One region of the Gluconobacter sp. OJA genome, then DNA from elsewhere that is predicted to be linked to it. Evidence: predicted binding sites of a transcription regulator. Region 1 holds the regulator's gene; the other holds the start of a gene.
What was found. Region 1 encodes HrcA, which represses chaperone genes, less so after heat shock. Its sites were predicted from a motif close to GTTNGCACTCNCNNNNNGNGAGTGCNAAC; they were not measured.
Positions count from the first base shown of each region.

Region 2: the regulator HrcA is predicted to act here: its motif matches at 7,006-7,034, upstream of groES (co-chaperone GroES).

Region 1 covers NZ_JBDIWI010000002.1:666,666-681,988, forward strand. Annotated here, with positions in the region: gene ABDK75_RS13495 (hypothetical protein) at 1-1,108, opposite strand, end outside; gene ABDK75_RS13500 (biopolymer transporter ExbD) at 1,112-1,546, opposite strand; gene ABDK75_RS13505 (biopolymer transporter ExbD) at 1,619-2,044, opposite strand; gene ABDK75_RS13510 (MotA/TolQ/ExbB proton channel family protein) at 2,049-3,128, opposite strand; gene ABDK75_RS13515 (energy transducer TonB) at 3,270-3,935, opposite strand; one part of gene prfB (peptide chain release factor 2) at 4,333-5,394, opposite strand; one part of gene prfB (peptide chain release factor 2) at 5,396-5,464, opposite strand; gene ABDK75_RS13525 (PBP1A family penicillin-binding protein) at 5,505-8,123, opposite strand; gene ABDK75_RS13530 (aldo/keto reductase) at 8,209-9,099, opposite strand; gene hrcA (heat-inducible transcriptional repressor HrcA) at 9,162-10,232, opposite strand; gene rph (ribonuclease PH) at 10,316-11,026, shown strand; gene rdgB (RdgB/HAM1 family non-canonical purine NTP pyrophosphatase) at 11,026-11,625, shown strand; gene ABDK75_RS13550 (hypothetical protein) at 11,603-12,064, opposite strand; gene ABDK75_RS13555 (amidohydrolase family protein) at 12,300-13,685, opposite strand; gene ABDK75_RS13560 (ABC transporter ATP-binding protein) at 13,787-15,323, opposite strand, start outside.
Region 2 covers NZ_JBDIWI010000001.1:2,165,484-2,180,806, forward strand. Annotated here, with positions in the region: gene ABDK75_RS09830 (ATP-dependent DNA helicase) at 1-1,671, shown strand, start outside; gene ABDK75_RS09835 (TonB-dependent receptor domain-containing protein) at 1,756-4,707, opposite strand; gene groL (chaperonin GroEL) at 4,961-6,589, opposite strand; gene groES (co-chaperone GroES) at 6,641-6,931, opposite strand; gene ABDK75_RS09850 (DUF4169 family protein) at 7,061-7,255, opposite strand; gene ABDK75_RS09855 (dienelactone hydrolase family protein) at 7,298-8,011, shown strand; gene ABDK75_RS09860 (SDR family oxidoreductase) at 8,020-8,760, shown strand; gene ABDK75_RS09865 (DUF2934 domain-containing protein) at 8,763-9,149, shown strand; gene ABDK75_RS09870 (S-methyl-5'-thioadenosine phosphorylase) at 9,198-10,088, opposite strand; gene hemF (oxygen-dependent coproporphyrinogen oxidase) at 10,346-11,263, shown strand; gene ABDK75_RS09880 (hypothetical protein) at 11,263-12,351, shown strand; gene ABDK75_RS09885 (Smr/MutS family protein) at 12,356-12,889, opposite strand; gene ABDK75_RS09890 (hypothetical protein) at 13,245-13,451, shown strand; gene ABDK75_RS09895 (cytochrome-c peroxidase) at 13,512-14,972, opposite strand; gene ABDK75_RS09900 (site-specific DNA-methyltransferase) at 15,069-15,323, opposite strand, start outside.

The DNA of each region.
Region 1 (15,323 bases):
CCTGAGCCAGATCCGGATAGTGCGGATTTTTGCCCAGGCCCGTTTTCATCAGGGCAAGACCCTGATCAGCCTGACCGTTCAGAACGAGATTATAACCCGTTGTCAGAGCAGGACCGGCAGAAGGGTCTGTGGCAGCAGAAGCAGTAGCCTGTGCAAGCTGTGCACGATCGGCAGCAGCACGCTGTGCAACAAAAGCATGGAACTTTGCATCGCCAGCAGCTGTCGGACCGTTACCCAGAGACTTGTTGGCGTAGCCCTGATTGAGCAGGTTCAGCGCAAGCTGGGGAAGACCCAACTGCACAGCGCGCTCGCCCATATCTTGGTAATCAGACGGATCCTTCAAGACACCCGTCGCCAGACGCAGACGCTCAACATAGAAAACCAGCGGCGGTGCCAGATTAGGATTTGCGACCAGATCATGGATCAGCATCGCCCAATAATCAGGCTTGGAATAATACTTGGCCAGCAGGACGTAAGCGTGCGTCTTGGCGTCCGCATCCTTCAGGTCCGTATAAGCCGTGGCAAGCATCTGAAGCTGGTTTTCGGCAGGAATCTTACCTGCCTTGATCGTCTCGTCCACCTGCTCCTGAGCAGCCTTGGCCGTTCCCTTCCAGTCACCCTGAAGATAGTAGCACTGGATCAGCATGGTCTGCATGCGCGGATCGGGCCCGTGCTCATGCAGATAGCGCTCTGTCGGCGGAATGGCAGCCGCATAGTTTTTGGCGCCATAAGCCATGGTTGCCTGAGCCATCAACATTTGACCCTTGGCAGCCTTCGGCGTGCGAGAGCTATTGATGAGCACATCATACGCCTTCGTTGCCGCAGCCACGTTACCGGACTGAGCGGCAACCGCTGCACGCATCTGGGCAATGGTATAGGATTCGTAATCCGTCTTGCCCTTGACCGCATCTGCGGCATCAACCGCAGCCATGGCTTTTTCATAGCTCTTCGCGGCAAGAGCACTCTGCGCCTGCTGAAGATCCTTGCCGACAGCTTGGCCCAGCACATCATCAGCATGGGCAGCAGGCCCAGCAACAAGAGCTGCACCAATAGCGCCAGCCAGCAGAAGGGAGCGGGCGCTCAGACGGCGGTTAAGGGACAAAGACACGAATTACTGTCCTTCCATGAACTGATCCAGACCGACGATACCCAGCTTGGTCACGCCGAGACGCTGAGCGTCAGCCATGACGTGGGCAACCGTTTTATAATCGGCAAGACGGTCAGGATGAATGTGGACTTCAGGCTGATCACCTTCAGCAGCAGCGGCCTGGAAATGGGCCTGGAGTGCTGCTTCCGAGTTGACCGGCTCGCTGTTCCACGAAATGCTGTTGTCGTAGTTGATGCTAACAGTCACCAGCTTGGGCTGTTCGGTAGACGGCGGAGGATTGCCCTGAGGCAGATCGATCGCCACCGAATGTGTCTGCAGCGGGATGGTGATGATCAGCATGATCAGCAGCACCAGCATCACGTCGATCAACGGCGTGGTGTTGATATCGACGATACCTTCGTCTTCGTGCGTGCTGTCCGATCCGACGCTCATGCCCATGACGGCGGTTCTCCAAAAGGGTGACTTGAAAGAGGTTGCCGGACCGTTTTTCTATAACGGCCCGGCAGACCTTCAGTTCGTGTGGGGCTGCTCGGTGATGAAGTCCACGTGAGCGATACCAGCTTCCTGAGCTGTAGCGACCACCTGGCCAACTGCCAGATACTTGGCAGCACCGTCACCACGGATCTGGACCTGTGGCTGAGGCTTCTGCTTGGCCACCTCTACGAGGCGGTTCAGCAGATCCTGATGCGTAGGGACCAGGGTGGTGTTCCAGAAAACCTGGCCATTCGCAGTCACTGCCAGAACAACATTGTTTGGCTTCGTCTGGGTCGGCTGATTTGCATCAACCGGCAGCTTCAGCTTCACAGTATGCGTGGCGACTGGGATGGTGATCAAAAAGATGATCAGCAGCACCAGCATGACGTCGACGAGGGGGGTGGTGTTGATTGCCGACACCACCTCGTCGTCACCGCCGCCTCCTCCGACGTTCATTCCCATAGTATCAGACCCGCTGGCTGGTGGTGATGGTGGTCGGAGCTGACATGCCGCCGTCTTCCGGAGACACGCCGTGACGGAAGCCACCGATCAGGACAGACTGGACGTCTGCAGCGAAGTTGCGAACGCGATCCATGGCGCCCTTGTTACGGCGAACGAGCAGGTTGTAACCCAGAACGGCCGGAACAGCGGTTGCAAGACCAATCGCCGTCATGATGAGGGATTCACCCACTGGACCAGCAACCTTGTCGATGGACGCCTGACCTGCAATGCCGATGGCGGTCAGAGCGTGGTAAATACCCCAAACCGTACCGAACAGACCGACGAACGGAGAGGTGGAACCCACCGTACCGAGGAACGCGAGGCCGCCCTGAAGACGGGTGTTGATGGTGTCAACGGAGCGCCCGATGGACATTTCCGTCCAGGAGTGCAGGTCGATCGCATCACGCATGGAACCTTCGTGGTGCTCTGCAGCAACGATACCGGTTTCAGCAATGTAACGGAACGGAGAAGAAGCCTTCAGCGACGCAGCGCCAGCCTGAACGGACGGCTTCGTCCAGAATTCACGGGAAGCTTCCTTGGAGGCAGCGAACACACGGCCCTGCTCCAGGAACTTCATGACCATGATGATCCAGGTACCAGCGGACATGATAACCATGATGATCAGAACGCCACGAGCGATCACGTCACCATTGGCCCACAGAGCGCCAAGACCGTACGGGTTGCCCTGCGGAGCCGGAGCTTCAGGAGCGGCTGTTGCGCTTTCACCAGGAGTGGCAGCAGCAGCAGGCGTCTGGTCAGCAGGAGCAGCTGCATCACCGGCGGCAGGTGCCGGAGCGCCAGCATCATTCGGTGCAGAAGCAGCAGGTGCAGCAGACGGGTCCGAGGACGGAGCCGGCGGCACTGCCGACGGGTCGGCCGGAGCGGCAGCCGGAGCACTCTGATCAGCCGGTGCAGGCTGAGCGAAAGCGACGGCCGGTGCGATTGCACCCGAAGCCAGGGCCAGCGTCAGAGCCATGGCGCTGGCCCGGACGGCGCGCGCCTTCGTCGGAACGTCAAGAGCAGGAAGGCGGAACAGTCTGGTCATGAACTCCATATCCTCGTTAGAGATGCCCGTTTTAGGAGCTGTCTGGGGTGCCGGCCATATGGGGACCGGCCCTTTTCCTGAACCTCTCCGAACCACCTGATCCGAAGAGGCAATCTTATTGGACTACTGGCTGACGGACACTTAGTCGCCCATCGTGAAGTCAACGTGCAGAATGTGGTGATGCTCGGTAACCGGAGCGCCGTTAACGACGGCGGGCTGGTACCGGGCTCGACGAAGGAAGTCGAGCGCACTTTCCACAAACTCGTGACCACCGGTGGAGCTGACAATCGCGCAGTTTGCCGTGTGACCGTTCGGAAGAATGTCGCAGGAAGCCGTAACTTTACCTTCACGGTTCTCTTCCTGGGCTTCCTCCGGATACTCCGGCTTGGCGCCGTTGATCGGAGACGCGCCAGCTGTGTGATCAGGCACTGCCGGAGCTGGCGGACCCTGCGGGGGAGCCGGAACAGGCTCAGGTGCAGGCGTCGGGCTCGGCGGAACCGGATGCGGTGGCTTGGCGTGTGTGACCCGCTGGATCGCCTTGGGTGGCGGCGGAACACTGATCTTCGGCGGCGGAATATACGGCGGCGGCGGCTGTTCCATCTGCGGCGGCGGCGGAGGTGGTGGTGGCGGAGGCGGCTTAGGCTGCTCCTTGATCACTTCCGTCTTGATGGGCGGCTTTTCGTGGACGAGTTTGCCCACAGCACCGCTCATGAGCGCATAGATTACCGCGCCCATAGCCAGCACGGCCACGACGATCGCGACAATATAGTCCGTCGGCTTGCGCTGCTGTGCGGCGTAGCTCTTCATGTCGAAACCTTCTTACCCCTCACTGACACCGACAATGGATCCACACCTGTACGGTGCGAGATCTCGACCTTGTGTTTGCATCGAGTTCCCTCACCTCACGGACGTGTGATTCGTCTCATGTCGTGAGAACATACCCGATATGCTGATTGGGCAGCCTTCGGGCCATGGTGTCAAGCTGATTATTGCCTGTCCCGAAACGAAAAATTCTCATCTTTCGATCGTCTGGCGCCAATATTCGCAGGAGAGTGGGCGAAAAAGTACACTTTTCCGCTTTTTTTCTGCCTTCAGAAAATCAAATTTCCAAAAACTGTAACAGAATTATAACAAGAAGGCCGGGACAGCGTATTAATTACGCCGCCCCGGCCTTCCGGTTTCGTTTTAATGCGCCAGAGTACTCTTACTGGGCAGAAGCGCTGGCTTCAGATCGTGTTGCCCCAACGCGTTGCGCAAGAGAAGCAGACATGAAGTCGTCCAGGGCACCATCCAGAACAGCGTCCGGATTTCCCTTTTCCACGCCCGTCCGCAGATCCTTGACCAACTGATAGGGTGCCAGAACGTAGGAGCGGATCTGATGACCCCATCCGATATCCGTCTTGGCAGCTTCCGTCTGGGCAGCGGCAGCTTCGCGCTTCTGCAGTTCTGCTTCGTACATCCGGGCCTTCAGCATTTCCATCGCCTTGGCGCGGTTCCGGTGCTGTGAGCGGTCCGTCTGACAGGCGACAACGATGCCGGTCGGGATATGGGTAATACGAATGGCCGAATCGGTCTTGTTAACGTGCTGACCGCCTGCGCCTGAAGCACGGAAGGTATCCACACGCAGATCCGAATCGTTGATCTCCACTTCAATGGAATCATCGACCACCGGATACACCCAGACAGACGCGAAGGACGTTTGACGACGGGCAGCAGCATCGAAGGGCGAGATGCGGACGAGACGATGCACGCCAGCTTCCGTTTTCATCCAACCATAAGCGTTGAGGCCGCTGATCTGGATGGTGGCAGACTTGATGCCTGCCTGCTCGCCTTCACTGCTTTCAATGAAGGTCACCTTGTAGCCGTGCTGTTCTGCCCAACGGGTGTACATGCGCAGGATCATCTCGGCCCAATCCTGGGCTTCCGTTCCACCTGCACCGGCATTCACTTCGACGTAGCAGTCATTGCTGTCAGCTTCGCCGGACAACAGGCTTTCGATTTCGCGCTTGTGCACATCGGCTGCCAGCCCACGCAACGTCGCGATGGCTTCCTGCACCAGATCCGTGTCGTTCTCCATTTCTGCGAGCTCGACAAGTTCCAGCGTTCCTTCAACGTCCTGCTCGATCTGTTCAACGCCCTCGATCTGATTGGCGAGCATGGTTCGCTCGCGCATCAGCTTCTGGGCAGCGTCAGAATCATTCCAAAGGTCTGGGTCTTCCGCGCGGTGGTTCAGTTCCGCGAGGCGTGTTGTGGCGACATCCCAGTTAAAGATGCCTCCTCAGCAGTGCCACCGACTGCTTGATCTGTTCGGAGAGGGCTTCGGTCTCAGCCGACATTATAAATACTCCACTTATATATAAGGTGGTTTGGCTGCCCTCAGTACAGGCCGCCTACACCAATGTCACCATCCGATGCAGCAGGTTTCTGGGCCTGAGGCTTGGCATTCGGGGAAGACCCAACACTCGGCGCGCTGGTGTCTGTCATATCGCTCTCGGAATCCGAAATAACGGCATCCGCCCCGGTATCTGCCGCTGTCAGGGCTTCCGTACCAGCACCAAAGCCATGCAGAGCCACCGACGCACCCGGAACCTGATCAGCCTTGAAGCCGTCTGTCGCAGTGATACGGCCGGTGTTGTAGGACGCCAGCGTGATATCGGCCGGAACACGGAAATCCAGCTTCGGCCGGTTGGCGAGCGCCACCTTCATGATCTTGTTCCAGATCGGGCCGGCAATGCGGGCACCATCAGCGTTCCGCCCGAGCGTTTGTGGCGTATCGAAACCGACCCAGACGATCGTGACGATATCCGGCGAAAAGCCAGCAAACCAGGCATCATGGAAATCCTGACTGGTGCCGGTCTTGCCCGCGATGGGACGGTCGATCCCAGCCCCCGCCATGCGACCTGTGCCGTTCGCAATGACGTCTTTCAGCATGGCTACGATCTGATAGGAGCTGGCTTCACTGGCGAGCACGGGACGGCTGTCTGTAATGGAGGGAACCGAGATGCTCCCGGCAACCGGAGCTGCTGGCGGCGCAGGTGTTGCACCAACTTCAGGCGTGACTGGAGCAATCGTGGGGGATGAAGGATCGGCCGCCGGTGGAGCTGGGGGAGCCTGCAACGTTGTTCCCAACGCCAGACCTGGCGCACGCCAGATGATATTGCCCAGACGATCCTGAACGTCATCCACCAGTGTCGGCGACACTACATGACCGCCGTTTGCAATGGTTGCATAGGCTGCTGTTTCCTTGAGGACCGTTGTCTCGACGGCACCAAGAGCAGCAGGCAACACATGCGGCATTTCATCCACCAGCCCCGCCTTGATGGCAGTATCTGCAACAGCCTTCATGCCCAGATGGGCGGCCACCCGGATTGTCACGAGGTTCCGGCTTTCACGCAGGGCATCGTGCAGAGTGGTCGGGCCCCAGTTGTCGTGTTCGTAGTTCTTGGGGTGCCAGTCGCCGTAAGAGACAGGGGAGTCATCAAACTTCTCGGACGGAGAAATACCCTGCTCCATGGCCGCAAGATACACAAACGGCTTGAAGGAAGAGCCCGGCTGACGCAGAGCCTGCGTTGCGCGGTTGAACTGACTTTCGTGAAACGACCATCCACCCACCATCGCCAGAACACGGCCTGTATGGACGTCCATCGTCACGACAGCGCCTTCGACCTGCGGAATCTGACGCAGGGCAACGGAGCCACTTTCCTGCGGTTCAATCATGATGACATCCCCAGCACGAAGCGGGTGCATCCGACGTGCCCACGCGATGTCTGTTGCCAGAAGAGGACCCGTCTTCGCTTGGCCTTCTTCATTCCAGCCAACACGAGTTCCGCCAGGAAGAATGACGCCCAGACGCCACTCCCTTAGCATTCCGGCTGGACCTGAGACCTTATCGAGACTTTCTTCCCAGCCTTCTGCGTCAATGCCATCAAGATGGATGACCGGACCACGCCAACCTCCGCGGCTCCGATCGTAATCCATCAGACCTTCATGCAGCAGTTTCGTCGCTGATACCTGAAGGGGCTGATCCAGACTGGTATGAACTTCAAGACCGCCTTGAAGAGCGCGATCCTGACCATACAAGCTGATGAGCTGACGCCGGACCTCGGCCCCGAACCACTCTGAGTCCGGCAAAGGTCCAAACCGCTGTTTCTTCTGCGGGACCAGTGGCTCCTTCTTGTCTTCCTGAGCCTGCTCGCGGGAAATGACGCCGTTATCGGCCATCAGATCCAGAACAAGATTTCGGCGCATCAAGGCTGCGTCAGGATGAAGGAACGGATTGTAGTGTGTCGGTGACTTCGGAAGGGCCGCCAGTGACGCGGCTTCTGCATCATTCAGTTGGTCGAGAGGCTTGTTGAAATAGGTCTGGGCCGCGGCGGCGACACCAAAAGAGCCGTTCCCCAGATCCGCCCAGTTCAGATAGATCTCAAGAATCTTGTCCTTGGACAGCACCTGTTCCATTTTGACGGCAAGCAGGGCTTCCTTGATCTTACGATCAAGTGTGCGGGCATTGCTGTTAAGCAGCATCCCACGCGCAACCTGCTGCGTAATGGTGGACGCACCGACAGCACGGCGCCCATGGCGGGCAAAAACGTCTGTTACGCCTGCACGGGCAATGGCCATCACATCCACACCACCATGGGTGTAGAAATTGTGATCTTCCGTTGCGAGGAAGGCGCGCTTTACCCGATCCGGAATCGCTTCCAGCGGAACGAAAATACGCCGCTCATTGGCAAGCTGAGCCATCAGACGATCATCAGACGCATAGATGCGACTGACGGTCGGGGGCTGATAGGCTCTCAGGCTGTCCACACTTGGCAGATCAGCCACGAGTTTGGCGTAGGTGGTCCAACCCAAGATACCCGCACCCGCAACACCGACCAGCCCGACACCGGCGACGATGGCAAGAGACTGACGGAAACGGCGGAAACGGGGCCCGCGGGGCACACTGGCCCTGGGGTCCTGCGGATTACGGGAGCGAATGGAACGGCGCGTCATACAAACTGCATAGCACTGAAACGAGCCGTTCGTCGCCCCCACTGAAAAGGGTCATTTTGTGACAGTTTACGGCGGCTCGTGATCGTTATGATCCGGCGGCGGATTTCTTCCACACCTCTTCACCCTGCCGATTCAGAGTAGCAAACTCTTCATCGTTGAGATTCAAGGATGCTGCCCGAACATTAGAGGCCAGATGGGCTCTGCTTCCGGTCCCCGGAATGGGCAACATGACCGGTGATCTTTTCAGGAGCCACGCCAGAGCAATCTGCCCTGCATCTGCATGATGCCGATGCGCGATCTTGTCCATGTCCGTACCGGGCTTGGCCAGTTCTCCGGCAGCCAGAGGTGCCCAGGGAATGAAGCCGATGTTTTCCTTGGTACAGAAATCCAGAACATCTTCGGACTTACGGTCCACAAGATTGAAGCGGTTCTGAACCGTTGAGACCGGGAAGTATTTCTGCGCGAGCTTGATGTCCTTCACGCTCACTTCCGACAGCCCAACGTGTCGGATCAGGCCTTCTTCGCGGAACTTCGCAATTGCCTCGAACTGCTTCTCTGCCGGGCAGTCTGGTCCAATCCGATGCAACTGCCAGAGATCAATGTGCTCCACGCCCAGCCGTCGCATGGACATCAACACGCACTGCCTCAGATAGTCCGGGTTTCCGACTGGTTTCCAGATGTCTGGACCATGCCGTGTCAGGCCGCCCTTCGTCGCAATGACCATCTTTTTGTAAGGATAAAGCACTTCACGGATCAGATTTTCCGAGACGAACGGACCGTAGGAATCCGCTGTATCAATAAAATCCACCCCGAACTTCGGGAGGCTTTCAAGGGTTTGGACCACTTCTTCGTGGTCTGGAGGTTCATCCCAGATGCCCTTGCCGGTAATGCGCATCGCGCCAAACCCGAGGCGGTGGACCTTGAGATCACCACCAATGAGGAATGTACCGGATTTCTTTGCGTCAATCGTAGCCATGGACTCTTTCCTTTCCGATGGACGCAGGATTCAACAGCGCAAAGGCGGAAGGGTTGCAGTCACTATCCCAGCAGGCGCCCGACCATCCGGGCCGTGTAATCCACGACGGGTACAATTCGCCCGTAATTCAGGCGCGTTGGCCCGATGACGCCAATGGCGCCCACGATTTTCTGGGCTTCATTACGGGCTGGCGCGACGATCATGGACACGCCCGACATTCCAAACATTCCGCTCTCACTGCCGATATAGATTCGCACACCTTCCGAAGCGTCTGCCAGTTGCAGGAGCTGAAGCATGGTCTCCTGCGTTTCGAGGTGATCGAACAGCATACGGATCGTGGTCAGTCGTTCGATCTCGGTGATATCCGCCAGCAGCTTGCCCTGCCCCCGAACGAACAGCGTTCCGCCATCAGCGTCCCATGTGGCCAGACCACTTTCGATGACGCTGGCGGTCAAAGCATCAAGTTCGTGGCGGTTGACGTCCATTTCCTTGCTGACACGCTCTTTCAGAGTGCCAAGCGTCAGATCCCCCAGGTGGGCGTTAAGATAGTTCCCAGCCTCGACAAGGGCAGAATGCGGCAGTCCTGCCGGGGTTTCGATGATGCGATTTTCCACCTGGCCGTCTGAACTGACCAGCACCACGAGAACACGTCCCGGACCGAGCGCAACGAACTCAATATGTTTGAGCGTCGCGTCAGATTTAGGGGCCAGCACCAGACCTGCTGCGGATGACAGACCCGACAGCATGGACGATGCTTCCGCCAGGGTCTCCTGATAGGACCGGCCATGAATTTCCAGCCGGCTGTCGATACTGGCTCGGTCTTCGTCAGTCAGGGCACCGAATTGCAGAAGACCTTCAACGAAGAGTTTAACGCCCTTCTCGGTCGGCAGACGCCCTGCGGACACATGAGGACTGAACAACAGCCCGGCCCGGCCAAGATCTGCCATGACGTTACGGATGGTGGCGGGAGACAGAGACAGATTCAAGCGCTGCGCCAGAGTGCGACTGCCGATTGGCTCCCCTGTTTCAACGTATTCCTCAACGATTTCCCGCAGGATCGCAGCTTCCCGCTCTCCTAATCCGGAAGCAAAGGAGTTCGGCATACGGAAGAAGGAAGGGTCAGGTCTGATCATGGTAAAACTGTATGTCGGGGCTGGAAGGCTTCTCGTCAAACGCGGTAGAGGCAGGGCTCGGTTCTGAGAGAGGATTTTTTCGCATGACAAAGCGCCCATCCGGACGCGCCTGTGACGAAGGTCGCGCCATTTCCATTGAAACAGGCTTTGCCCGACATGCGGAAGGTTCAGCACTTATCCGGGTGGGTGGAACGGAAGTTCTGTGCACGGCGTCTCTCGAAAATCGTGTCCCGCCATTTTTGCGCAACAAGGGTCAGGGCTGGATTACGGCCGAGTATGGCATGCTTCCGCGCGCAACCCATCAGCGTGGCAACCGTGAAGCCTCCAAGGGCAAGCAGTCTGGCCGGACGCAGGAAATCCAGCGCCTGATTGCAAGATCCCTGCGAGCCTGTGTGAATCTGAAGAAGCTGGGAGAACAGACTATCACGCTGGACTGTGATGTCCTGAACGCTGATGGCGGGACACGCTGCGCTTCCATTACCGGCGCCTGGGTTGCTCTCTCCATGGCTCTGAAAAAAGCCAATCTGTCCTCAGTCATGACAGCCCAAATTGCGGCGGTCTCCTGCGGCCTGACCTCTGCTGGCGCCGTGCTGGACCTGGATTACGTTGAGGACAGTGCCGCTCAGGCCGACACGAACTTTGTTCTTACCGCAGAGGGTGGCATCGTCGAAATTCAGGGGACGGCGGAAACGTCCCCCTTTCAGGAAACCGAGTTTTTTGAACTGCTGCGTCTGGCCAAGCTGGGCACAGCCCCCCTCTTTAAAGCTCAGACTTCCGCACTGGAGACATTGTAATGCGCCGCCTGTCCCGTGGGTCAAAAATTGTTCTGGCAAGCCACAATGCCGGGAAACTGCGTGAATTCTCCAGCCTCCTTGCAGAAAGCGGCATCACTGTTGTGTCTGCAGGGGAGCTGAATCTGCCAGAACCGGATGAAACGGCAGACACATTTACGGGCAATGCTGAAATCAAGGCTTTGGCGGCGGCCCGTGCATCTGGTTTACCAGCCCTAGCGGATGATTCCGGCTTTTGCGTCTCGGCACTTGGCGGCCAGCCCGGCGTTTATTCGGCGCGATGGGGCGGCCCTGCAAAAGACATGACCGTTGCCATGGAGCGTGTGCATCGCGAAATGGGTGAAACGTCAGACCACGCAGCATCGTTTGTGGCGGCGCTCTGCCTGGCATGGCCAGACGGCGAAACACATTGCGTGGTTGGGGAATGCCATGGCCAGACAGTCTGGCCTCCCCGTGGGGATCATGGTCACGGCTATGACCCGATGTTTGCACCAGAAGGCGAAAGCCGGACCTTCGCAGAAATGGGCGAGCACGAGAAAAATGCGATCAGTCACCGTGGCCGCGCGCTCACCCTTTTCCTTACTGAATGTGTGGAAGACTGAACTCTACGTTCGGCGAACAGGAGAGCGGCGGACTCTCCTGTTCCAGGTGATAGGGCCCTTTTGAACAGACCTCCACAGACAGCATGCCCGTCTCCTTGCCCAGAACATTTTCGAGTTCCAGGTGAGCACGCCCCTCTGTCCAGCGGGCATCATCGCCTTCGCTCGACGCCCATCCCATACTTTCAGGAAATGTAAGATGTGATGTGAGGCGGTGAGCCCCTCTCACGGCGTAAAGAGTGATGTCCCGGATCAGGACCCCGCGCTCTTCGCTGGCGCAAGACTGACTGTGCCTGCGAGAGAGAAGCCAGAGTGATTTTATAGGGGTGGAAAGAATAAAAAGGGCATGGCTTCCCTGCCAGCGGGCTGGATGGATGAGATATCCATCATCACAAGCAAGGTGAAGGCCGGGATCATTTGTAAGGTAGTCAAAAGAGGACATGCGTTTTCCTGCCGTATGCAGTGATTTTATTGTCCATCATCGAGCACGCACTTTCCCGACCATGGACAGCTCCATGAAGCAGACTGCAGTCTCTCATCCACACTACATTCTCGCCCGCTTCATAGAAATATTATGTCATAAACAGATCTGGTAACAGTATAAAATCAGGTTTCTGCAGAGAAAAACGGCTCGATAGATACTCTGTCGAAATGATAAGCGTCAGGATGCACTCCCGTCAGAGCCCCTGGTGCCTAACAACAGGCCCGTGACTGACGAGAATACCCCGCTGCCACACCTGATCTACCTGATCGATATCCGCGATGCTTTGGTCTGGGGCGCCACGAACGATCAGAAGATCTGCCCGCTTCCCTGTTTTCAGAACACCGCGATCTTCAAGCTCAAGCAGTTCAGCGGCGTTCCCAGTCGCCAGATGAATGGCTTCAAGCGGTGTCAGGCCAGCTTCCACGGTCAAGGCAAGTTCGCGATGTTCTGCAAACCCCGGTAAACGCGTTGGAGCAGCCCCTGAGTCTGTTCCAAAACCCACTTTCACACCTGCCCGATAAAGCGTCAGAAGGTTCTTCTGATTAATCGCAAGCGCGGTGTGCGAAGCCGCGACAAGCGGCTTGGAAAGTGTCTGTTTACGCCAGTCTGCATCTGAGAGCTGAGCCATCAGGGCAGGATCGATGGCAGCCGCAACGAAAGGAACATTCAGAAGCTCCGGATGCTCTGCAAAAAGGTAATTCGCCTCGTCCAAGCCCAGAGTAGCGATATACCAAACACCATGAGCCTTTACGGCGTCGATCAGAGCCTGATCAACCGGCTGATCCCGCACACCATGCGCGAGGATATTGGCCCCAGCATCCACGACAGCTTTGGCAATATCCAGATCATGAATATGGACCGCCACGCGCGTATTGTGCTGATGGGCTTCGTCTATGACCGCCCGGTAAATGTCAGGAGACATCTTTGGAAGCGTCTTGCCATTCGGCACACCGTTCCGGAAATCATCCACCCAGAGTTTCACGAGATCCGTATGTTCCGCGACCATACGGTCTACGTCCTGACGCGCCTCCTGCGGCGTGGTCGGACGATAAACCTGATCCGGGCCTAACCCTTTGACCATGGCCGATGGCGGTGCACCATTGGGAGCACCAATGCCCTGATCGACGCCAAACAGATCCGCGCCTGGATTTTTACCCGCATGCTGCTCCCGCCGCAGATCATCGAAGAGCGGCGATCGGTTCAGGCCCAGCGCCGTAACGGTAAGGACGCCGTAATCACTGTACTGTTTCAGAGCCGCCAGAATGTTGGCTCGGGTATAGTTCTCGTTGCTGCCAGACGTTCCCTTGATAATACCGACATGGCTGTGGTCGCTGATCAGAGCGGGCAACAGAGTTTTGCCACTGAGATCGACATGTTCGGCTCCTGATGGGGCCGGATCACCGATAGAGACAATTCGCCCATCGTTAATGACGACTGTAACGTTTTCACGGACAGGGTCTCCTGTTCCATCGATCAGGCGGGCATGATCGAATGCTACAGGTTCTGCCTGCGCGGTGCAGGCCATCAACGTCGCCGGAGCGGCCAGCAAAAGCCCAGCGAAAGCAGAACGAAGTGTCATGATGGAATTTCCCCTCAGCAGCATTCAGGCTGAGGGGAAACGTTCTGTCATGCAGAAAAGACCAATACAGTCTCGCGATTGTGAAAAGACCCGAGGAACTTTTAGCCTTCGAGAGACTGAAGCTCGAACAGGCGCCGGTAAATACCGCCCTCCTGAGCTACCAACTCGGCATGAGTGCCATCTTCCTTCAACTCACCCCGACTGAAGACAAGAATCCGATCCAGCTCCATCACCGTGGAAAGGCGATGGGCCACCACGATGACGGTGCGGTTCTGCATCAGGCGGCGCATTGCCTCCTGCACCAGGGATTCAGATTCTGAATCCAGACTGGATGTTGCTTCATCGAAAATAAGGATGGGTGCATCTGCGAGGAATGCCCGGGCAATCGCGACACGCTGACGCTCACCGCCCGAGAGCTTGACCCCGCGTTCACCGACCATCGTGTTGTAGCCTTCCGGCAGACGCTCAATAAAGGCTGCTGCGTTGGCCTGACGCGCTGCTTCCTTGATGTCTTCGATGGATGCAGCAGGCCGGGCATAGGCGATATTCTCGGCCAGTGTGCGGTGAAACAGCACTGGTTCCTGTGGAACAATGGCAATGTGCGACCGCAGCGAATCCTGCGTGACATGCGCGATATCCTGACCATCAACCGTGATGCGCCCAGTGTTCACATCATACAGGCGTTGCAGAAGCTTCGTGAGGGTCGTCTTTCCAGAGCCACTCGGCCCCACGAGGGCCACACGTGATCCCGGCGCGATATCGATTGTGAGGTCCTGATAAAGAGGTTTGTCCTGGCCCGGATACTGGAAGGTCACGTGCTCGAAGTGGACTTCGCCCTTCGTAAACCGTGCAGGCTGGGCATCTGGTGCATCCTGAATAGCCGAATCCCGGCGGAAGATGGCGATCAGCTCTTCCATCTCATTGACGGAACGCTGCACCTGACTGACCTGCTGACCCAGGTCTCGAAGATATCCCTGCACGAGAAACATCATTGTCAGAACGTAAGCGACGTCACCCGGACCGGCCTTGCCCTGCCACCACAGCATGACGGCAAGCCCGATCATGAGCATCCGCATCACGAGAGAGGCCAGCGCCTGAATATTGGCGCTATTGGTGCCGCGCAGCCATGTCCTCAGGGTACGTCCGCGCCAGCCTTCGACGATGGTGTCCAGCCGCTGCTCTTCCCGCTTTTCAGAGCCGAATGCTTTGACAACCGGATTGCAGGTGACGGAATCCGCGATAGCTGCACCCATTTTCGTGTCCCATTCATTGGATGCACGGGCACTGGGCGCAACATAACGAAGCGTCAGGATAATTGAGAGCCAGGCAAACAGCACGACCGAAACCGCAAGGACCGATCCCATCAGGGGAGAACGGAACATGAGGACGGCCGTAGTGCCACCGAGCACCAGAACCTCTGGCCCGATCATCAGCAGTAAGGTGTCGTCCAGTGTGTCGATAGCCCACATGCCTCGGGTCAGGCGGCGAACCGTCGATCCGGCAAAGGTATTGGCGTGCCAGTCGGTTGAGAATCGCTGCACGCGGGCAAAGGCCTGATTGAGGACCTTGTGCATGATTGCCAGCGTCAGATGTGAAATCCCGACAAAAGACGACCGACGACCGAACAGCCCAATCAAG
Region 2 (15,323 bases), on a different contig from region 1:
GCCAACCATGCGCTTGTCATGTCGCAGGCGGCTTGGAGCGCCCTCGCACCCCCCGGCCTCCCCGATGAAGATGCGACGCCAACGCGATATGTCTTCGATGAAGGACATCACGTCCCCGAAGCAGCAGACAGCGCGTTTGCCATGGTTCTGTCAGGGCTTGAAACAGCCGAACTCAGGCGCTGGCTTCTGGGTGCAGAGGGAAGCCGATCCAGAGCACGCGGACTCCTGCGGCGGCTTGATGATCTGGTTGAACGTATTCCGACAATAGACGCCCCACTTCATGCCGTGCTGCAAGCTGCCCGAGCGCTGCCAGCTCCGGGCTGGAGCGTAAGACTGAAAAACGGAATGGACGCGCCGGTTCCGCAGGAAGACGAAGCACCCGCGTTTCTTCCGCTCATGGCACCCGAGCCGGAACTGAATAACCCTGCTGAATTGTTTCTTCAGGCTCTCGACCATCAACTTAAAGCGCGACGCACCCAAGGCCCACAACAGGACACCACATACATCTCCACCGAGTGCGATCTGCACCCCACGAATGATACAGTGCGGACGAGCGCAGAGGACTTGGCCAGAGCGTTGCGGCGCCTGCAAACCCCACTGATCCAGCTGACAAAACGGCTTGAAGCAACGGTAGAAGACGATCCGGAAATGGAAGCCCCCACGCGCCAGCGGATCGAGGCTTTCATCCGGACTTTGCACCGTCGCGCCATCAGCCGCGTTACAGGCTGGATCGGAATGCTGGACGCCCTTCAGACGCCCCCCGAACCTGACCTGACACCCGTCCATATTGATTTCATCCGGACTGAACGTCTCCCCAGAACACGTGGGACACAGGGGGACCATGACGTGGGCCTCTATCGTCACTGGCTGGACCCGACAATTCCATTTGCATCGACCATTCAGACCCCGGCTCATGGCCTGCTTTTGACATCCGCCACATTGCGCGATCAGACTGGCTCAGAAGACGGAGAAGAAAGCTGGCACGCAGCAGAACTACGGCTTGGGGCCGCGCATTTCATGAAGCCACCAATCCGCGCTTCACTCATGAGCCCGTTCGATTACGCCAAGCAGACGCGCGCTTATGTTGTGACCGACGTTTCCGTCGAAATCGCGTCTCTTGCCCATGCATTTCGGGCACTATTCGAAGCAGCGGGTGGAGGAGCTCTTGGGCTTTTCACGGCAATCCGCCGTCTGCGCGAGGTTCATCGTCGCATTAACGAGCCACTGGAGGCTCAGGGCTTCCCCGTATATGCCCAGCACGTTGATGCCATGGATAACGCAACACTCGTCGATGTCTTCCGCACGGAAACACACAGCTGCTTACTGGGCACCGACGCCATGCGGGATGGGGTGGACGTGCCGGGGGAAGCCTTACGCATGGTGGTGTTTGAAAAGACCCCATGGCCCCGCCCCGATATTCTGCATCGTGAGCGACGCCGCCTTCTCTCAGAAGGAAGACCCGGTGATTATGATGATCGCATTACCAGAATGCGCTTGAGACAGGCTTTCGGCCGCCTGATCCGGAAAGGTGATGACAGGGGTGTTTTTGTGATGCTCGATCGCAGAATGCCCTCACGTCTTCTCTCTGCCTTCCCAGCAGGTGTAGAAGTTCGGCGCCTCAGCCTGGCAGAGACCATCAGTGATATTGCTGAGTTTTTCACTCCGTCCTGATCCGACCATTTCGAAGACAGTGACACATAAAAAAAGGCGGTGGAAATTCCACCGCCTTTTTCATGTTCCCGGAAAACCCGAGGATCAGAAGTTCACGCCTGCCTGCAGGAAGACGTAACGTCCCATGTAGAGGTTGCCATACAGTGCGGCTGCACTGTTGTCCGTTGCGCTGGCAACAAACGGTGGCTTCTTGTCGAGAAGGTTGTTCACACCACCTTCGAAGTTCCAGCTCTTCCAGCGATAAGACACCGTCACATCATGAGAGAAGATGCCCGGGGTGCTGGTACGGCCATAACCGTTGGCACGCTTCAGATCTGTCGTGCCGTCGTTCCAGACCATGCCGCCCATGTACTGCATCATGTACGTCACGCCGAACGCACCGTGCTGCCAGCCAACCGTTGCGTAGTCACGAACGCGCGGGTTGCCGCTGCCGCTTTGATACATCATGCGACCGGCATAGTTGTACCACTGACCACCAGCTTCGTTCTGCTGCAGGTAGCTGACGAGCTGCTGGAAGTTGTTGGACAGCGTCAGGACATCGTGCTGCGTGACACGGATACGGTAGTCGAGGTCGAAGTCGATACCGCTCGTCTTCAGGCCGCCAATGTTGTCATACATGGACGTCACAGCATTCAGCTGCCCGGTGCTTGCAACACGGGTAATACGATCACAGTAAGACGTGTTCGTGCCCGTATAGCACTGGTCCATGATGTACTGGCTGCTCAGGTACGTGATCATGTTCTTGAGCGTGTAGTGCCAGTATTCAACGGACGCAGACAGACCCGGGATCCAGCGCGGCGTGATCACCGTACCGATCGTGTAGGTCCGGCCCGTTTCAGGACGCAGCTTCGCGTTACCGCCATACAGCGTCGGTGCCTGTCCAGAGAAGTTGGACGAGAACGTGCTGCTGTTGATGCCCTGACGTGCACAGTTAGCTGCTACGACAGGAGACTGTGCACCGTAGGATGCGGCCTGCACGGAATCACACGGATCGGTCGCTGAAGCGTAACCCAGGGACTGACCACCATACAGCTCATACACGTTCGGCTGACGATAGGACGTGCCGAGTGTTGCGCGGAAGCGGATGTCCTGAATCGGTGCCCAGTTGATGGAGACCTTCCAGTTCTTCGTGCCACCAAACGTATTGTAGGCAGAGTAACGACCCTGACCGTCAATCGTCAGATCCTTGGCAAGGAAAGCGTTATGCAGCAGCGTTGCCTTGCCTTCGATGTAGCCTTCGGAAACATTGAAGCCACCGCCGGTGTAGGACGCAGAGTTCGTCAGCGTCTGGCCAGATTCAACCAGTGCATCCGGGTGATAGGCAAGCTGCTCACCACGGTGTTCCATACCAAGCGCAAGACCCAGGTCGCCACCGTTGTTCCATGGCATGTGAACAACATGGTTGTTGTTGATGCGCAGGTTCAGGTCACGAAGCTGGTAGTAATAGTGATCATGCGACGTGTAGTTGGAATAAGCTGCGGCTTCCGGTGAAAGCTTGCCGAACGGGTTCGACAGAACGCAACCTGCAGCAGCATTACAAACAGACGGATTGTAGCTCAGCGTACTGTCGGAATCACCCGGGGTGTCCTGCTGCAAGCCGTATGTCTGTAGAAGCTTGGAGTAGTTACCAACGCCAGACGTCTGGGACATGACCTGGTTCCAGCCGTAGGTGTAGGACAGATCGTAGTTCCAGCCGTGGGTGATTTCACCCTTTACGCCAGCAATACCCGTGTAAGTATCGGTGGCCGTTTCGCTGCGGCGGTTGCCCCACTCACCCATACGCTTGGACATGTAGGCGTCTTCACCCAGCGTATTTCCAGGATAGTTCTCCGGAACATACAGCGCGGTCGGCAGCGTGGACGGGTAGATGCTGCCAGCAACGGGGATCGGCGCCATCGTCGTGGACGAATTACGATGGGCGTAGTTGAAGTTCAGATACGGCGTGAAGTGACGGTTGATGTCATAGTGAGCATCAAACGACAGCGTCCCGTTCGTCAGGGAGTTCGTCAAGTTCTGGTCAGCACCATAGTTGTAACGATCAGCCTTCGTGTAGGAGTGCAGAGCGCCACTCTCACTACCGACATAGTTTCCGGTGCTGGTCTGGAAGAGACCACCTGTCGGATAACCTGAACCAAAGGAAAGGTTGGCCGGGTTGATAGGGTCGTTACCCTGAACCGGGCTTGCCCAGGAGCGGTTAGCCTGCTTGATGCCGCTCGAGGTCATGTAAGACCCGAAGAGCGTTACGTTGCCCTTGCCATGATCGAAGTTCCAGCCCTTGTAGCCGGAGATCATGCCAGTCTGGCCGTCGCCCTGATCCGTTCCGATGCCGCCACGAACCGTGAGGTTGGCGTCATTGAGGTCATGACGGAGCTTGATGTTGATAACGCCAGAAACAGCGTCAGCACCGTACAGCTCAGAACCGCCATCCTTCAGGATTTCAATGCTGGCAACCTGATGAACATTGATCGTGTTCATGTCGAAGCAGCTGTTGTTGCCATTGATGGCAGCACGCTTGCCGTCGACCAGAACCAGAACACGGTTCTGTCCAAGGTTACGCAGATCCATGCAGGACGAACCGCCCGTACCATTGGTCTGGCTGTTCGTCGTACCCGAAGATCCCATGGACGGCAGACGCTGCAGGTAATCACCAATCGTAGTGGCACCTGTCTGCTCAATCTGCTTGCTGGTCACGATCTGGACCGGATTGGCATTGGAGTTGTTCGACGTGCTTAGCGCCGAACCCGTTACTACAACGTTCTCGGATCGATTGGAATCGATGGAACGCAGGGCACGTGTATTGCTGACCGCAACAGGCGCAGCATACTGCGGAGCTGCAACCTGACGGGTTGCAGCAACCGGAGCTGTCGTTGCAGGCGTCGCAGCAGAACGCACCGGACTATGTGTCACAGTCTTGTGGCGCACATGTGAGGACGTGGTTTTAGCGTGATCGGTTGTTGCGGCCTGTGCCGCGCCTGACAGCGCACCCACACCCATAACCGACGCGCAAAGTAGCATATTGCGACGCGATACGATCATAATAAGACGAAATCCTTCTAAAGGCAGTGACGTCCTTTAGACATTTCATTGCGAAAGTGTCACCCCAACTTCCAGCGAGTACGATCGCTCCGTGATGGTTTTGTGACAAGCGTTGCATAAGGGTCACATATGTGTCGGACGCATATCAAAACAAGTCAAAAAAAAGCCGCCCCACCCTGAGGTGAGACGGCTCTTTTTGTAATTATTCGACATATTCCCCAGCTTTTAAAACTGGGGAATCTGAAGCGTTGGATCAGAAATCCATGTCGCCCATGCCACCTGGAGCAGCCGGAGCCTTCTTCTCAGGGCGCTCGGCAACCATGGCTTCCGTCGTGATCAGCAGACCACCAACCGAAGCGGCATCCTGCAGAGCCGTACGGACAACCTTCGTCGGGTCGATGATGCCTGCGCCAACCAGGTCCTTGTACTCAGCGTTCTGAGCATCAAAGCCGAAGTTGTAGGTGTCGTTCTCGAGCACCTTGCCAGCGATCACGGCGCCGTCTTCACCAGCGTTCTCAGCGATCTGACGCAGCGGTGTCTGAAGCGCCTTGCGAACGATCTCGCCACCGATCCGCTGATCGTCGTTATCGAAGGTCAGACCCTTCAGAGCAACGGAAGCGCGGGCAAGAGCCGTACCACCACCCGGGACGATACCTTCTTCGACAGCTGCGCGGGTTGCGTGCAGAGCGTCGTCAACGCGATCCTTGCGCTCCTTCACCTCAACTTCACTGCTGCCACCGACGCGGATGACGGCAACGCCACCAGCCAGCTTTGCAAGACGCTCCTGGAGCTTCTCACGATCGTAGTCAGAGGTTGTTTCTTCAACCTGAGCGCGGATCTGGTTGCAACGCCCCTTGATGTCGTCGCTGTTGCCAGCGCCTTCAACGATCGTGGTGTTTTCCTTCTCGATGTGAACCTTCTTGGCGCGGCCCAGCATGTCGAGAGTAACGGATTCCAGCTTGATCCCGATGTCTTCGGAGATGACTTGGCCACCCGTCAGGATCGCGATGTCTTCCAGCATGGCCTTGCGACGGTCACCGAAGCCCGGAGCCTTGACGGCAGCGATCTTCAGGCCACCACGCAGCTTGTTCACGACCAGCGTGGCAAGTGCTTCGCCATCGACGTCTTCAGCGATGATCATCAGCGGACGGCCGGACTGCACAACGCTCTCGAGCAGCGGCAGCATTGGCTGAAGCGAAGACAGCTTCTTTTCATGGATCAGGATGTACGGCGCATCGAGATCAGCCGTCATCTTCTCCGGGTTCGTCACGAAGTACGGGGAGATGTAGCCGCGGTCGAACTGCATGCCCTCGACAACGTCGAGTTCCGTGTGCAGGCCCTTGGCTTCTTCAACCGTGATGACGCCCTCGGAGCCGACCTTCTGCATGGCAGAGGAGATCATCTCACCGATTTCACGCTCACCGTTGGAAGAGATCGTACCGACCTGAGCGATTTCCTCCGGGGAGGTCATCTTCTTGCTGTTCTTCTTCAGCTCTTCAACAACGACGAGGACAGCCTTGTCGATGCCGCGCTTCAGGTCCATCGGGTTCATGCCAGCTGCAACAGCCTTGGCACCTTCACGGATGATTGCCTGAGCAAGAACCGTGGACGTCGTCGTGCCGTCACCAGCCAGATCGTTCGTACGGGACGCAACTTCGCGTACCATCTGAGCGCCCATGTTCTCGAACTTGTCAGCCAGTTCGATTTCCTTGGCGACAGACACACCGTCCTTGGTGATGCGCGGTGCGCCGAAGCTCTTGTCGAGAACAACGTTACGACCCTTCGGGCCCAGCGTTACCTTGACGGCATTTGCAAGAATATCAACGCCACGCAGCATACGGTCGCGGGCGTCGGCACCAAACTTAACTTCCTTGGCAGCCATGTTCTTAATCTCCTGTTGAGGTTTTTAACGAGAGGAAACGGGGACGGCTTTTCAGCCGATCACACCCATAATGTCGCTCTCTTTCATGATCAGCAGTTCTTCACCGTTGATCTTCACCTCGGTGCCGGACCACTTGCCGAACAGCACCTTGTCGCCTGCCTTGACGTCGAGAGCCACGATCTGGCCCTGCTCGTTCCGGGCGCCCGGGCCTACGGAAACGATCTCGCCTTCGGTCGGCTTGTCCTTGGCGGTGTCAGGGATGATGATGCCGCCAGCGGTCTTTTCTTCACCGGTCAGGCGACGGACTACAACGCGGTCATGCAGGGGACGAAATGTCGTCATGGATCGCTCCATTTTAGGCCGTGCCCTTCTACAAAGCGACGCGGCCGGGTTACGCGCTCAATTACTGCAGCGCAGTTGGCACTCCCATATCGAGAGTGCCAAGAGAGGTAGTGCCGCCACCCGTTTTCGTCAAGAACCATCGCCCTCGGCAGAAAAAATTTTCTTTCCGTCCAACAGGGCCTCGGAACGCCTTTTCTCTAGCATATCCGCCATTTTTTGACCTTTCGTCCTGCCATAAAGACGACGATTGGTCTCAGCTTCCTTCGCATCCTCTACGGACTTGCGGCGTTTGCGTTCCCGACGGAGATTGATGACGTCGCTCATGGCATCTGCCTTTCCGGCGTTACAGAGACTGGACAGAAATCAATGGACCACAAGCATTCCCAAGAAAAGACCGAGGGCCACATGATCCGCCTCACGGCGGCAGACGGCCACGAATTCGAGGCATGGGAGACGGGCTCCCCCGAGTCCACACGCTCCATTGTCGTCGTGCAGGAAATTTTTGGCCTGACCGGACACATCAGGGACGTCTGCTCTGATCTGGCTCAGCAGGGCTTCCATGTTCTCGCCCCTGCCCTCTTTGACCGTGTCAAACCCCATACGGTTCTGGCGTACAACGAGGCTGGCCTGAAGGAAGGGCTGGAATTTCGAAGTGGTATTTCGCCAGATCTGATCCAGCAGGATCTGGAAGCCTGCGCTCAAAAATTGAGACAGGAGGACGGTCACCGACCAGTCGGGATTATCGGCTTCTGCTGGGGCGGTCTCATCGCGTGGCTTGCGGCAACACGGACGCACCACTTTAATGCCGCCGTGGGATGGTATGGCGGCGGTATTGCCAACCATTGTGACACAGCGCCGCACTGCCCAACGCAGCTCCATTTCGGCGGAGAAGATGCGTCTATTCCGCCAGGTGACGTTCAGAAAATTCGCGCAAGCCGGCCGGAAGTCGAGGTCTTCCTCTATGATCAGGCTGGGCATGGCTTTGGATGCCCAGAACGTTCCAGCTTCAATCAGGACGCCCGTGATCTGGCCTGGAGCCGGAGCGTCGCGTTTCTGAAGCATCACATCAAGCGTGCGTGAGGCCTGACATGGAAGGCATTGCAGGAAAAATTGTCCTCATTACAGGCGGTAGCAGCGGCCTTGGTGAGGCCACCGCGCGTTATCTCGCAGCACGAGGGGCTTACGTTGCTATCGCTGCCCGGCGCCGGGACCGGCTGGACGAAATTGTCTCGGAGCTCGAAGCACTTGGCCAGACAGCACGGGCCTACACACTGGATGTCACAAACCGCCAGAACGTTGCGGACGTTGTAAAAGCCGTTGAGCAGGACTTCGGACGTCTTGATGTCCTCGTGAACAATGCCGGGCTGATGGCGATTGCCCCCATGAAACGACTGATGGTCGACGAGTGGGACCGGATGATCGACATCAACATCAAAGGCGTTCTGTACGGCATCGCCGCAGCACTACCGATCTTTGAGCGTCAGAAATCGGGACATGTCATTAACCTGTCCTCGGTTGCCGGGATCAAGGTCTTCGCCCCTGGAGGCAGCGTCTATTCAGGAACGAAGTTTGCCGTGCGGGCCATTAGCGATGGCCTCCGTCAAGAAGCTGGCAACGCGTTTCGCGTTACGTCCATCGAGCCGGGCGCAGTGGAGAGCGAACTCAAAACGGGCAGCGGCGACAGTGAAAGTCGTCAGCATGTTGAAGCGTTCTACAAGATTGCAATTCCGGCGGAATCCGTGGCGAGGGCCATCGCTTTCGCCATCTCACAACCTGACGACGTGGACATCAACGAGATTGTCCTGCGCCCAACCCTTCAGGAGTTCTGATCATGAGCAACAACCCACTCGAAGCAGATCCAAAACGTGACGCAGCAATCCGCCGCGAGGCCAAGTTGCTTTGGGAAGCTGACGGCAAGCCGGACGGTGGCCCTGAAGCCTATCTGGACAAAGCGACGGACCTGATTTCCATCAAGGGCGTTCCCGAAGGCACACCTGTTGAGGATCTTCCGCCGCCAGAGTTGGCAGATGTTCAGATCGAAGATCCACGCTTACAGGAGAATCTTGGGGAATTCCCAGAGCGCAGCACGGATCAGGGCGATCACCGCCATTTTCCCGTAGCTGATCGCAAAGAAGAACGCGAACTGCTGGATGATCCCAGCACCGACGCCGGTCAGCCGGGCTATGCTCAAATCGACGAAAAGCAGGAAGGCCCCTGATTGACCCTTCCATTCTGCCGCCCGCTTTTACGCGGGCGGCAAGCCATTTCAGGCTTTGTTCAGAACGCGACCTGCAACGGCATCCAGCTTGGCAACAAGAGCCGGATCTCGCTTCTCGGGTGCGGTGATAATCGCAAAGTCGAGCGCACGCTCGGCGGAAAGGTCCAGAGGGCGCTTTTGACCCAGAACCGGGATCACAGCCTTCACGAGACGGCGGGCATTATCCGCATTCCCCTTCATGACCTTCACCACACCTTCAACCGTCACGCTGTCATGCTCGGTGTGCCAGCAGTCATAATCCGTGACCATGGCAACCGTTGCGTAGGTCATCTCGGCTTCACGGGCGAGCTTGGCTTCTGGCATGTTGGTCATGCCAACCACCGAACAACCCCATGACCGATAGAGCTCGCTCTCAGCACGCGTCGAGAACTGCGGCCCTTCCATGACGATGTAGGTTCCCCCACGCGTCACCGGAATATCGAGCTTACGGGATTCCGCTTCCAGCACATCCAGCAGACGAGCAGACACCGGGTCCGCCATGCCGACATGCGCCACACATCCCGTCTCAAAGAAGCTTTTCTCGCGCGCGAAGCTGCGATCAATGAACTGATCGACAAGCACGAAACGACCTGGCGGGAGTTCTTCCTTTAAAGAGCCCACAGCTGAAAGAGACAGAATATCCGTCACGCCTGAGCGCTTGAGAGCATCAATATTTGCGCGGAAATTCAGGCGTGAGGGCGGGATCGGATGACCACGACCATGACGGGGCAGGAAGACGCACTTGATGCCTTCAAACGTTCCGAAAAGGAGTTCGTCAGAAGTTTCGCCCCACGGCGTTTCAACCCGACGCCATTCCTTGTTTTCCAGACCGTCAATATCATAGAGGCCGGAGCCACCGATAACGCCGATAACCGGCTGAATTTCTGTTTCCGAAGACATGGTTGTTCAGTCCGCCCCTGATTAACATGTTTGAGGACCGTTCAGGAACACGAGACGGAAGATTGGCGCAAGCCTCCGCTGATCCGTGTCCAAAAAAAATCACGCAGGCATTTACGAAGCGGCAAGATGCTCTCTGCCATCGTCGCGCCACAGAGCGACAGCAGACATGCAGCCAGCCAACTGTTCGTCTTGAGCGCAATTTGCTAGGACACTCCGCGTAACAAGAATTTGTCCTTAGGATGGTAGGGGAGAGAAAAATGGACCAGATCAGCCCCGTTTTTGCTGAACTCGTTCGCCCGGATGTGCCTCATGACACGCTGAAGCGTGAGGCGAAGGCCTGGTTTGAATCTCTCCGGGACCGGATTTGCGCGTCTTACGAGAAACTTGAAGACGAAGCCGCCGAAGGCAATTCCCAGGTCCTGCGAGATCGCACGCAACCGGGACGCTTCGTTCGCACGGCCTGGGATCGCCCGGATGGCGGCGGCGGCGTAATGTCCGTGATGCGCGGTCGCGTCTTTGAGAAGGTTGGCGTGAACGTTTCTACTGTCTGGGGCGAATTTTCTCCCGAATTTCGCAAAAACATTCCCGGCGCATCGGAAGATCCACGCTTCTTCGCAACGGGCGTGTCCCTAGTCGCTCACCCCTGCAATCCGCATGTCAGCGCCGCGCATTTCAATACGCGCATGATTATTACGACCAAAGGCTGGTTCGGTGGCGGTGGCGATATTACGCCAATGTTCCCGGACAGTGCCGAAGCCCGCAGTGACGCCGACTACTTCCACAAGATGTTTGAAGCTGCCTGTAACAAGCACGATCCGGAGCACTATCCGCGCTTCAAGGAATGGTGTGACCGGTACTTCCATCTGCATCACCGCGACGAGCCGCGTGGTCTCGGCGGCATCTTTTACGATCAGTTCTCGACTGGAAGCCTTGAAGGTGACTTCGCCTTCACGAAAGACGTCGGCATGGCCTTCCATGACGCCTACCCCGCAGTTGTCAGACGCCGCATGTTTAATCCGTGGACGGACGCCGACCGCGACGCCCAGCTGATCCGCCGCGGACGATACGTTGAATTCAATCTGCTTCATGATCGTGGAACGCTTTTTGGCCTGAAGACGGGCGGCAACACCGAATCGATCCTGATGAGCATGCCTCCAGAAGTTCGCTGGCCGTGATGCTTTGTTCCCCGACCCGCCGTGACTGCCTGAAAGGGCTGGCCGTGCTCGGTGCCGGAAGCGCCATGCCCTCTCTGCAGGCCCGTGCTGCGGACATGCCTGACGCACATCTACTCCTTGGTGGAACACTCGCGTCCATCCAAGGGCAGTTCGGGGAACTCGCGGCAGGCGTTATCTCCCGTACGCTGGGACTGGACGCTCCCCTGGAGATCACACCCGATATCGGTCAGGACGGCGTACGTGCTGCCAATCTTTTTGACGCTAACAGCGCCCCGGACGGAAGCACGGCCCTTATTGCGCCGGGAAGCGTCCTGCTGGCCTCGCTAACCGGTGACTCTCGCGTCCACTATGATTTTGCACGGTGGATTCCCCTTCTGACGGCTCATACGACAACTGTCGTCATTGCGCGTGCAGAACTGCACAAAACGCTCCGAAGCCGCCTAAAGGGTTTCTTTCACGATCATCCGGTTCGACTGGCTGTTTCTCGCCCAACGGGAACAGAACTTGACGCCCTTCTTGGCCTGACCCTCCTTGGCCTGCGCCCTATTCCGGTGTCTGGGTTCAGTCGAACGGAAGACGCACTGGAAGCACTTGCGAACAATCAGGTCGATGCCGTTCAGTTACTGCCTTACACGCTGGATGTACCGGTAGAGAGCATTCTCGCCAAGCTGCCGCCCGGTACAGCGCCGCTCTATCATACAGGCGACCTGTCAGACACAGGCTCAGATACAATCCCGAATTTTCTGGAGGCCTATCAGGAGGCTCGCCGCCGTCCGCCTGAAGGAGCACTATACAGAGCCTGGCAAGCAGTCTCCGCAAGTACCTACACAGCTCTGACAGTGGCACTCCCGATGCTCACCCCACCAGATATGGTCAAAAGCTGGAAGCAGTCCTGCTGGGACGCAGCGGTAGATCCAACCGTGCGCCACTGGGCGGAAAAGCACCATTTCATGCTGGCTGCGGGCGACAATGCAGCGCCATTCCTCTCTAGGGCAACGCCCGATATTGGCGCAATCCTTGCCCTTAGACGCTGGATTGCCATGAATACACCGCGCTGGCGCATCGGCCAGGAAACTCGACCGCTCTGACCTTTTACCGGCGCTTTGTCCGCAGCAAAATTCGGACGGAGCCATGGTTGGCAGCATGAGGGTGGACAACGGCCAGCACCATGGGCCGGATGTCCGCTCTCTGAAGCCAGAGTGGCAGCTCCCGACGGATCAGTCCGCTCGTGGCGCCACTCCCTAACCCCGTCACGACTTCAACGCACCGCCAGTTCCGTGCTTTGGCGCGATGCATGAAGTCAAGCAGGCGCTCGAAAGCGTCCTGCACAATATATCCATGCAGATCCAGCTTTGCATCGACCTTGAGCTCCCCGCGGGAAAGACGCTTCCAACTCGTATCATCCAGACCAGGTGATCGAACACCGACCCGCAGATCCTGCGGTCTGGGTCGACGAAGAACTGGACGAGCCAAAAGAGCGCGGAATGACAGGTCCTGTTCAGCGGGTGGAAGCGGAACAAGCGGAACTCGCGCGGGCTTTACTGCTTCAACTTTTGGCGTAGGTGGCGGAACGGGTTTGGATTTGGGTCTGGAAGGGTGTAGCGGCACGATGTCGCGCACAACCATGCGCCACAGGCTTTCCTCCTCCTCTTTCAGAACCCGTTTTGCCACCAAAGACCCCACCTGACCTGATTCAGTCTTGCATCCCGCAAATAACCTGCACTGCGTGTAACTGTTTCCATGCCGATCGAACAATGGAAAAGACGTAATTTCAGGCCTCTCGCAATTTTGGCATCAGGCTCTTCTTCAGCACGTTCGATCCTACAACTCTATGACTGGCCCCGATGGCACTGCTCCCTCACAGAGATCCGAACATTTCAGGCGCACGATCAATTCGGGAAGAGACCATTATTTTTGTCCGAGCTGCGCCTTGTAGAACCGGAAGCAGCTGTCCCAAGTCTTCTCATGAAGGAGACAGACCGTGAGTAAACTGACCAAAGAAGAGCGAGACAGCCTACCTGACGATGAATTTGGCCTTCCTGAAAAAAGGGCCTACCCCGTCGACACAAAAGCTCGGGCCCGAAATGCGAAAGCGCGCGCAACGCAGGAGCTTGAACGCGGTCTCCTGACGCCGGAAGAGAGAAATGAAATTGATCAGGCGGCAGATCGCAAATTACAGGAAGAATAATCCAGAATCAGAAACGGCTCCGAATTTCTTCGGAGCCGCTCGCTGACGTCATTGGAACATTCAGTTGGCTTGCGCGCCCCGAAGGGGAGCATCTGCCGGAACATCCTTGAGCGGAATGCCCTGATACTTTCCTGTCAGAGTTTTCAGGAAGGCCACAATGTCCGTAACATCCTGCTCTGTGATGTCATGATCGGGCGTCTCATAACGGGCCATGGCACGAACCGCAGCGTCCAGCGTCTTTGCTGATCCGTCATGGAACCACGGGCCTGTCAGCTCCACGTTCCGCAGGTTGGGGACCTTGAAGCGCTCACGATCAGACGGATTGTTCGTGAAAGCAAAGCGACCATCATCCACAGCCGTCAGCTTGGTGTGACGATCCTCGAAATACGGCCCTTCCAGACCCAGAATTTCGTAAGCGTCTCCACCGACCGCAACACCGCTATGGCAGCCCGAGCAGCCAATTGCCTTGAAGCGTTCATAGCCACGCTTTTCCTGAGCCGTAATCGCGTCTGCCTTGCCCTTCAGGTACAGGTCAAAGCGGCTGTCTGGAGTGATCAGTGTTTTTTCATATTCGGCGATCGCGTCCGTCACCGTGTTCTTGGTGATATCGTCCGAACCATAGATGGCCGTGAACTGATCAGCATATCCAGGCTCAGCACGCACACGGTCGGCAACGGATGCCCAGTCATGAGATCCCATTTCCAGCGGGTTCATCACCGGGCCTGCAGCCTGCTCAGCCAGATCCTTGGCACGACCGTTCCAGAACTGACCGATATTGAAGACGGAATTGTAAACCGTCGGCACGTTAATCGGGCCGGTCTGACCATTAATGCCGGTCGCCGTGGTCTGATTATCCACACCGCCCTTGTTCAGTCCATGGCAGCTTGCACAATTGAGCTGGCCATTGCCTGAAAGCTGCTTGTCGAAGAACAGGGTCCGGCCCAGTTCAGCCTTTTTCCAGTCTACAGCAATTGTTTCCGGGATCGGCTGAAGGACTTCGCCACGGAATTCTGGGGCCACGTCAGAGCTGGCATAATAGCGCTCACGCTGATCACGTACCCACTTCAGAATGTCCGCACGCTGTTTCTCGTCCAGATGAGCATGGGGATGCATCGTCAGGTAAGCCGCAGGCGGCATACGGTTCTGAACAATCACTTCCTCAATACGGGAAAGCTGTTCGACCGATGGGGGCTTGCCCTGCTGGAACGCTTCAATGATCGGCGCAAACTCAAAATGACGCTGCCCCTGCTCCAGATCACGGCTCATAATCTGATTGGCAAGCGGGAGTTTGAAGTAAAATGGCAGATCGGCGTTGCGCGTGTGGCAGTAGTCACAACGGACTTCCTGAAACGCTGCGAACGCTGTCATGGCGATAGGGTCATGCCGTGTGGGGCTGCTCGCGGGAAGCTGCGGCGCACCAGCATGATCGAAATGCTCAAGATAGGTGACTGTTCCGCCCCAGGCGACAACGCCCAGTGCCACCAGACCGGCAATTCCTTTGGTAATTGTGCTGCGACGCACCGCAAATCTCCTCACTGTCACGAGATTGTGAGGTTTGGGGATTGTAACACAAGAAGTCAAAACGATTGATCCTGTCAGACCTACAGGTCTGACCGATCATTCGTCTTCCCAGTCTTCCTCCCGGGTCCCAATCGCAGCCCTGAGGCGCTTACGGGCAATATTGACGTAACGTGTGTCCTTTTCCACGCCAATGCCGGACAACCCCTTGCGTTCCGCCGCAATCAGGCTGGTCCCCACCCCCATGAACGGGTCCAGCAACACCCCGCCTGGCTTGGCGCCATGTAACCTCAGACAGGCTTCGGGCAACGCGATTGGAAACGTCCCCGGATGGCTGAATTTTTCTTTTCGGCT